Regions from separate parts of the Moritella sp. 36 genome, predicted to be linked through region 2. Evidence: predicted binding sites of a transcription regulator. Region 2 holds the regulator's gene; each other region holds the start of a gene.
The links. The regulator sigma-54, encoded in region 2, starts transcription at its own class of promoters, with help from an activator protein. The targets are predictions, from matches to a motif close to GTTGGCACGNNNNTNGNNT.

Region 1 (3,203 bases), 1.0 Mb from region 2:
AAGGTGAAACGATCCTTGATGTTGCGCTTCGCAATAGAATCATCATTGAACATGCTTGTGAGAAATCATGTGCCTGTACTACTTGTCATGTGATTGTACGTGAAGGCTTTGATTCATTAGAAGAAAGTGATGAGCTTGAAGATGACATGTTAGATAAAGCATGGGGTTTAGAACCGGACTCTCGTTTAGGTTGCCAAGCGATCGTCGAAGATGAAGATTTGGTTGTTGAGATCCCTAAATACACGATCAACATGGTATCTGAAAGCCATTAACTGATTGTTAAGCTAAGGTGTCTTTATCCTACGCATAAATTGCGTAAGCAAACTAAACTGAAAGTAAGTGTGCAGTCTATTTGTTGCTGCACATATTTTTAGGGAGGTTTTTATGGCATTAGCGTGGTCGGATAGTACAGAGATTGCCATTACATTAGCTGAAAATTATCCAGAGCAAGATCCACAGCAAGTCAGGTTTACAGACTTGCGTCGGATGATATTAGGGTTGGACGATTTTACCGATGATCCTAATCATTGTGGTGAAAGAGTACTTGAAGCCGTGATGCTTGCTTGGATTGATGAATATTAACAATTTAATTGTTAATAGCTAATCGTCAATACAGAATAAGCCCATAATTAGCATATGCTGATTATGGGCTTTTTTTTAACTTTGAAGCGTTGATTTTTTTTACACTTTGTTATGTTTAAACTATTAATTGAATTTAATAGCCTGTATTTAAATACTTTTTTTTATGGCATGGCAAATGCTTTAGAGGGTATGTATTTATATAAGAGGAATTTAAATATGAAATTGATACAAAAATTAATTTTAACCTTCAGCCTAATTTTATCGGCTAACCAAGTAAGTGCGACTACAATTTCTGCAACCTTAAACTCTTGGGAAAATGGTTGGACTGAGGGGGTTTTATATACAGCACCCAGTAGCTATGGATACTCATCGGCTGGATTATTTAATTTTACCAATAATACGACACAATCAGATTTTTTAGCTTTTTGTCTTGAGGTCAATGAGCCAATCGATATCGGTGATACTGCAGACTATACTATTTACTCTGCCACAGACCCAGAACCTTTTGGAACAGGGGCTGAAGTGGCTGAATACATAGGCCGCCTTTATACAAACCAATATGCCAGTGTTTCTGATGCAAGCACAGCGGCAGCCTTCCAGATTGCACTTTGGGAAATCGTGCATGAAGACTACAATACATATGGCTTTGACTTACACACAGGTGACTTTCAGTTGGTACAAGCATTTCCGGGCGGTGCAAATATTGCAGCTGGTTATCTTAACTCTTTAGATTCGTGGACAAATAACGTTGTTGTTGATGTCTATCGTAACGCTGGAGCCCAAGATCTATTACAAGTATATCCAGAACCGCCCCCTATTCCTGTAAACGAACCAGCAAGCTTATCGTTATTTGGGTTTGGATTATTAGGGTTAGCATCAATGATTCGACGCAAAACTACTTATAAATCTAATGATTAGTCTCAGATTAGCCATCGCCATTAACCTATTTTTCTGAATTGATTATGTTAAGCGATGGTTTTTTGGTTTTAAGGAAATAAGCAATTAAGACACCAACGGATCTTTCAGGTAAAAAATCGAGTGTTTCCAGCGCTGTTACAGCTAGCCCCACAACTGCTATGTACAATCTTTATTCTTTCAAACTTGCTCCTCTATGCGTGGAACTACTCCCATAACAAGCTTGTTTTCATCTCAGTCAACTAATGTCTGAACAGTAGATCCTTCGCCGCATGAGATGGAACGCGTCCATATTAATAGCGAATTTATGCAAGTCAAAAACAAGGATAAGTATTAAAAAATTTAATTTAAAGTGTTGATTTTTTTTACACTTATCATGTTTAAACTACCTCTTTACATTTAACGTGTTGTATTTAAGGTGTTTTTTTTATGGCACGACAAATGCTTTAGAGAGTATGTATTTATATATAATAGGAATTGAAATATGAAATTGATACAAAAATTAATTTTAACCTTCAGCCTAATTTTATCGGCTAACCAAGTAAGTGCGACAACAATTTCTGCAACCTTAAACTCTTGGGAAAATGGTTGGAATGAGGGGGTTCTATATTCTGTTAACGGTGGTGTTGGAGCTGGTTTTTCATCGGCTGGGTTATTTAATTTTACCAATAATACGACGCAATCTGATTTTTTAGCTTTTTGTCTTGAGATCACCGAGCCAATTAACTTTGGTGATACAGCTGACTTTAGTATTCACCCAGCCACGGACCCCGAACCTTTTGGAACAGGACCTGAAGTGGCAGAATACATAGGCCGTCTCTATACAAACAAATATGCCAGTGTTTCTGATGCAGCCACAGCAGCAGCCTTCCAGATTGCACTTTGGGAGATCGTGCATGAAGATTACAATACAAATGGTTTTGATCTAGGTGCTGGTGACTTTATTTTATTTCAACTCGGCGGTGGTGGTGCAATCCTTGCCCAAGACTATCTTGACTCTTTAAATACGTGGACAAATGACGTTATTGTTGATGTCTATCATAACGATGGAGTACAAGACCTATTACAAGTATATCCAGAGCCACCCCCTATTAATGTAAGTGAACCAGCTGGTTTAACGCTATTTGGATTTGGATTATTAGGGTTAACATTAATGCTTCGACGCAAAGCTACTTATAAATCTAATGATTAATCTCTTATTTAGTTTAGGCTATCGCTAACATAACCAATTTTCTAATTAGTTATGCTAGCGATAGCTTTTTTAGTTTAAGGAAATAAGCAATTAAGCCACCAACGGATCTTTCAGGTAGAGAACCGGCTGTTACAGCTAGCCCCCGCAACTGCTACGTACAATCTTTATTCTTTCAAACTAGCTCCTCTATGGGCAAAATAATAAAACGATTTACAAATATTTATGATACATAACCAAACAAACCATAAAAGTATTGTTATAGTAATCGTATTATCATGTCTATATTAAGGGTATTTAATGAAGGATTTCATGAGCGTTGAGCTAACGCTTGCTCCCGCTGACAGTTTTTGGGGTAACAATGCATTAATTAGTTTTAATGCTGGTGTCGCCTCTATTCACCTTGGTGGAGATAGTGCAGATCTTGGAGCTGAGAGTGCATTACAAGTACAACGTGCGGCACGTAAACTATCCAATCAAGGGATAGGTAAAGTGACCTTAAAGGGCGAATTATGGG
Region 2 (3,203 bases):
AGCGAAGTTAAAAGTGACAAGATTATCTACCAAATTGACAAACAAGAAATGATAGCCGAAAGCGGCAAGCATGAATCTGATCGAGTGATCACTATTTTCACTCCTGAAGACAACAAAACTAATTAGAGTAGATGAATTCATATGGCACGTTTAAAAGTATCACACTTAGCAAAAAGTTATAACAAACGAAAAGTTGTGTCAGATGTGAGTCTCGAAGTTGAATCAGGCCAAATTGTTGGTTTACTCGGGCCTAATGGCGCAGGTAAAACCACCACCTTTTATATGGTAGTTGGCTTGGTTAAGCGAGATCATGGACAAATCTTCATTGATGACCAAGAATTAACGCATGAGCCAATGCATATTCGTGCACAACAAGGTATTGGTTACTTACCCCAAGAAGCGTCTATTTTTCGTCGTTTATCGGTAACGAAAAATATCATGGCAATCTTAGAGTTACGAACTGAACTCACGCGTTTCGAACGTGAAGAAAAGTTAGAAGAATTATTAGAAGAGTTCCATATCACCCATATTCGCGATAGTTTAGGCATGAGCTTATCGGGTGGTGAACGCCGCCGTGTTGAGATTGCCCGCGCGCTTGCGGCAGATCCAAAGTTTATTTTATTAGATGAACCTTTTGCTGGCGTTGATCCAATCTCGGTAGGTGATATTAAAAAAATTATTCAACATCTGCGCGATCGTGGTTTAGGGGTATTAATTACCGACCATAACGTACGTGAGACACTCGATGTATGTGAACACTCTTATATTGTGAGCCATGGACATTTGATCGCATCTGGTACTTCTGAAGAGATTTTATCCAACGAAAAAGTGAAAGAAGTATACCTTGGTGATCAATTCCGACTATAGTTTGATATTGATACGTTACCGCATTTAAGGAAGAGAGAGTAGTCGTTAGATGAAGCCATCATTACAACTTCGTATGAGTCAATCTCTGGCAATGACGCCACAGTTGCAACAAGCGATTCGATTATTACAATTATCGACCTTGGAGTTACAACAAGAGATTCAAGAAGCATTAGACAGTAATCCGCTACTGGAACAAGAAGATCCCAACACAGCTCAAGCAAACGATACAGAAAGTAGTGATGAGCATAATCCAAATAATAACGACGCAGTTACCGATGCCAGCCAAATAGAAGTTAGTGATGCGCTCGCCAGTGAAGCCATGCCAGATGAATTGCCTAATGACAGTAATTGGGATGATGTCTATACCCCTCAAATACAGACTCACAGCAGTGCGGGTAGCAGTATTGATGGTTTAGACCAAGTCTATCAAGGTGAGACCAGCGAAGGCTTATACGAGCATCTCATGTGGCAAATGGAATTAACCCCATTTTCTGACACTGATCGTGCTATTGCCGTTGCGATTATTGATGGCATTGATGATCATGGCTACCTTAATCAGACTTGTGAAGACATCCTGTCTAGCGTCAATAACGGTCACCAAGAACTTAGCGACAGTAGTAAAGAAAATAGTGAAGAGCAAGTTGAATTAGACGAAATAGAAGCAGTATTAAAGCGTATTCAACATTTCGATCCCATCGGCGTTGCAGCGCGTTCATTACAAGAATGTTTATTGATCCAACTCCAGCATTTACCTAAAAACACACCTTGGTTAACAGAATGTCAGCAAATAATTCAGTCTCACATGGATTTATTAGGCAATCGCGACTACCGTCAATTAAGCCGTAAGACAAAATTAAAAGAACCACAGCTTAAAGAGATCATGCAATTAATTCAGAGTCTAGAACCCAGACCTGGCAATGTTATCGATCAGACTGAAGGGCTTTATGTAATTCCCGATGTTTTAGTAAAGAAAAAAAATAATCAGTGGGTAGTCGAGTTAAATCCTGACATTGTGCCAAGATTAAAAGTGAACAATGAATATTCAAACTTGTCGACAAGCAATCGTAGTAGCAGCGATGGGCAGTTTATTCGAACGCATGTACAAGAAGCTAAATGGTTTATTAAAAGCTTAGATAGCCGTAATGAAACCTTACTAAAAGTAACTAAAAGTATTGTTCAACGACAAATTGATTTTTTTGAGTATGGCGATGAAGCCATGAAACCTATGGTTTTAAATGATATTGCCGAAGAAGTGGAAATGCACGAGTCAACCATTTCACGGGTAACAACGCAGAAGTTTATGCATACACCACGCGGTATTTTTGAACTTAAGTTTTTCTTTTCAAGCCATGTAAGTACTGACAATGGCGGAGAATGTTCATCAACCGCTATTCGAGCATTAATAAAAAAATTGGTCGCGGCAGAAAATGTCATTAAACCATTAAGTGACAGCAAGATTGCTGATTTACTTGCTGATCAAGGTATCAAAGTGGCTAGACGTACGATTGCAAAATATCGGGAGGCACTAAGTATACCACCGTCTAATCAGCGTAAAAGCCTATTATAAGGCTAATCCAACCTTCATAGGGGAGACATATATGCAAATTAATTTAACCGGTAGACATGTAAACATTACAGACTCACTGAAAGATTATGTTGATAGCAAGTTTTCCAAATTAGAACGGCATTTTGATCATATAAACAATATCCATGTGATTTTAAATGTCGAAAAATTACTTCAAATTGCAGAAGCAAAAATACATTTAAATGGGGGGGAGATCTTTGCCGTGCATGAACACAATGACATGTATGCCGCAATTGATGGCTTACTGGATAAGCTCGATCGCCAAGTGATTAAGCATAAAGAGAAGTTGATTCGTCATTAATTTTAATCTCGCCACAGATAACCTAAAGGAAAACCACTTTTTCCTTTAGGTATTAATGCTTCTGACATAATTAAAACATATCATATCCAAATCAATTGCGGGATAATGAACCCATTATTTTATATCGCTGTGAGGATAAAAGATGAAATTAATAATAGTCAGCGGCCAGTCAGGATCTGGTAAATCAATTGCATTACGCGTGCTTGAAGATCTAGGCTACTATTGCGTAGATAACCTACCAGTAAAATTACTACCACAACTGCTAAAAACCTTAAATGACCAAACCGAAAAAGTGGCAGTGAGTATTGATGTCCGTAATTTACCGACAGAAAAAAAAGAATTAAACGACATAATTACAGAGTTAAGAACGAGCACCGATCTGACTAGTTTATTTCTTGATACTAACCAGTCAGTCCTTATCAAACGTTATAGTGAAACCAGACGCCTTCA
Region 3 (3,203 bases), 910 kb from region 2:
ATAATTTCGCGTTGATTCTTTTTGAGATTGACCAATAGGACGAGCTGCGGCATTCTCTCCAGCTGCCTCTTCAGGTATATCCGCGTCTAGTGGTGGTTGATTGGTTAATGCCCCCGGAATACCTTGACTATCATTACCAATCGATTGACGCTCTAATAACATTTCACTGCGTATTGCAGGTAAATCGGGATTAAAACGTTTTTGTGTTTGCTCTGTAACACTAAAGTCCATTGATACATCAACTTCAGCGGTATAATTACTGACACCTAAGATAGGGATAAGTATAGAATCTATTTTATCTCGGTACTCACGTTCATGATTTTGTACAATTTCAAATTCACGTCGACCTTTTGCAGCCATCATGTCTTGACTGCCCGAGTTCAGCAAGCGGCCATTTTGATCAGTCAAGGTTACGCGGGTGGGTTCTAAGCCTTGAACAGCAGAAGCAACCAATTGCACCATAGCATCAATATTTTCTTGCGAGATTGCGTTGCTGTTACGTACCGTTAATACAACTGTTGCACTGGGCTTCTTGTCGCGCTTAGCAAACACATTTTCTTTTGGGATGGCTAATAATACTTGTGCCTTTGATACATGTTTAAATTCTGTTAATGCCCGTGATATTTGACGTTCACGACCCAATTTTAAACGTTCTCGTTCGACACGCTGGCTGACACCAAAGCCCATATCTTTCATCAAAATATCGTCACCTTCTAATTCTGCAGTGACGAGTCCTGAGCGACGTAATCGTAATTTAATGTCTTGATACTGCTCAGCAGGAACAGAGATCGTATCACCATTAATTTTATATTCTATTTTCTGTTGGTCTAAAAATTCGAGGGTTTCAATGAGTTCAACCGTTTGATACGTACCTAAAGGACGCATTTCAGGCTCTTTGCCCCAGAGTAAAATAAATACCACTAAGGTTAGCGAGATCGCTAATGCTAAGATTAGGATGATTTGACGTAAGATATCGGCATTAGTGAAAAAACCAAATGCTGAGCTTTTTTGCTCATTTTCATCTAGTTGCGCTAAATCATTACCCATATCGTCATTACTTACGATACCTGTATTTGAAGCTATGTCAGCCACAGAGTTACTCCTTTACCCGAGATTAAACAGGCATACTCATTATTTCTTTATAAGATTCGATCAATTTGTTACGAACCTGTACCGTAGCATCGAATGCTATCCCCGATTTTTGCGATGCTATCATAACATCACTTAGGGACACACTGCGATCACCTTGATCGAAACGGGTGCGTAAATCACCAGTATTTTGCTGTAATCCGTTAACACTATCCATTGCTTGCTGCAACATATCACCAAAATTGGCAGATGTTGTGGTTGGCGCTTTTACCGCGGTAGGATCTGCTTCAAATTTAGTCGCCTGTAACGACATGCTTTGCATTTCGGAGTAGAGATTATTGGCTGCGATATTCATTGATTATCCTCGTTGTCATATTTTTGACCTACCTTGAGAGAAGCAATTAACATGCCAACAAAAAAAAGACCGTAACTTCAATTAATTACGGCCTTTTTATAACGATTGTTTTTATAAATAGTTATGCAGGGATTTCGATGCCTTGTTCTCGCATTTTCGCTAATTTATAGCGCAATGTACGTGGACTGATACCCAATTTTTCTGAAACGTTTTTACGCACGCCATTACAGCCAATCAAGGTTTCCAAAATAATTTGATACTCTTGTTGACGTAATTCATTACCTAAAGGCTCGTTGGGTTGATTAATACTGCGCACAGGGATTTCCGATTTAATATGTAGCTGTGGCACTTGAGCAATCGGCGCTATGACTTGAAAATCTGCGGCAGTAAAATCTTCTAAAATAAGATCTGCATCTTTTATTTTCCCATCAACCGCTAAAATCATAGCGCGTTGGATCACGTTGTCCAATTCACGTACATTACCCGGCCAATGATAAATCTGTAACTTCGCCTTCGCGCAGTTAAGTAATTCTAACGTTGGAATATTATTTTGTTTGCAGTGTAATTTTAATAAATGTTCCGCAATCGGTAAAATATCACCTTTACGCTCAGTTAACGGTAGCCAAGCTAATGGGAATACATTTAAGCGATAATATAAATCTTCTCTGAAATCACCATTCGAGACAGCTTGTTTCATATTACGGTTACTGGTAGCAATGACTCGTATATTAAGTTTAATGGTTTTACGGCTACCTAAGCGCTCAACTTCACGCTCTTGCAATACCCGTAATAATTTAACTTGCAACGATAAGTCCATTTCCGAGATCTCATCCAGTAAAATGGTACCGTTTTGTGCTTGCTCAAATTTTCCTGGGCATGCTTGTATCGCGCCAGTAAATGCGCCTTTTTCATAACCAAACAGTGTTGCTTCTAACATATTATCTGGGATAGCCGCACAGTTAATAGCCACAAATGGACCGTCATAACGCAGTGAATTATCATGAATATAACGTGATAGCACTTCTTTACCCGTTCCACTTGGACCTGTCACCATGACCGTTGCATCTGATTTAGCCACTTTACGCGCCAAACTTAATAGTTGCTCTGTTTTCTCATCACCGTAACAAGGTGTGCGCTTAGCTATTTTTTGTGGTGGTACATAACGACCAACCTGATTAATCAATACTTCTGGAGAGAAAGGTTTACCAATGTAGTCAACTGCACCATTACGCATTGCCGTTACCGCATCATCTACTTTGGCATAAGCCGTCATTAACAATACCGGTAAATCGGGGTGTTTTTGTTTAATATTATGCAGTAAAGTTAATCCCGTCATGCCACCCATTTGAATATCACTCACGACCATATCATAGGTTTTTTTACCTAATGCAATCAGTGCACTTTCACCGCTATCAACTTCATCGCACTCATAACCAGCCATTAATAAGGTATCAACTAAGGCTTCACGAAGACCTAAATCATCTTCAACTACAAGAATTTGAGAATGGGACATACTATTATCCACCTATTACCATTGGTTGAGGTTCTGCTACGCGATGTAGCGGTACGATTATACTAAAACGACTTCCTTCACCGACAGTTGAGTTCAACTCTAAACTGCCATGGTGCGCTTTCACCACACTTTGTACAACAGCAAGGCCAAGACCCGTGCCCTGTGATTTGGTGGTAAAGAAAGGTTCTAAGATTTTTGCTTGCATGAGCGTCGAGATCCCGGGACCATCATCAGATACCACAATTG

Region 1: HWV03_RS18675 (PEP-CTERM sorting domain-containing protein) is a predicted target of sigma-54. The motif match lies at 1,926-1,944, and genes of this name have one in related genera.
Region 3: fliE (flagellar hook-basal body complex protein FliE) is a predicted target of sigma-54. The motif match lies at 1,485-1,503, and genes of this name have one in related genera.

The regions. Positions count from the first base shown of each region.
Region 1 is NZ_CP056120.1:4,231,225-4,234,427, reverse strand. It holds gene fdx (ISC system 2Fe-2S type ferredoxin) at 1-272, shown strand, start outside; gene iscX (Fe-S cluster assembly protein IscX) at 385-582, shown strand; gene HWV03_RS18680 (PEP-CTERM sorting domain-containing protein) at 799-1,500, shown strand; gene HWV03_RS18675 (PEP-CTERM sorting domain-containing protein) at 1,982-2,689, shown strand; gene pepB (aminopeptidase PepB) at 2,987-3,203, shown strand, end outside.
Region 2 is NZ_CP056120.1:236,296-239,498, reverse strand. It holds gene lptA (lipopolysaccharide transport periplasmic protein LptA) at 1-126, shown strand, start outside; gene lptB (LPS export ABC transporter ATP-binding protein) at 142-867, shown strand; gene HWV03_RS01090 (RNA polymerase factor sigma-54) at 917-2,434, shown strand; gene hpf (ribosome hibernation promoting factor) at 2,466-2,753, shown strand; gene rapZ (RNase adapter RapZ) at 2,896-3,203, shown strand, end outside.
Region 3 is NZ_CP056120.1:1,146,471-1,149,673, reverse strand. It holds gene fliF (flagellar basal-body MS-ring/collar protein FliF) at 1-1,092, opposite strand, end outside; gene fliE (flagellar hook-basal body complex protein FliE) at 1,115-1,444, opposite strand; gene HWV03_RS05295 (sigma-54-dependent transcriptional regulator) at 1,566-2,957, opposite strand; gene HWV03_RS05290 (sensor histidine kinase) at 2,962-3,203, opposite strand, start outside.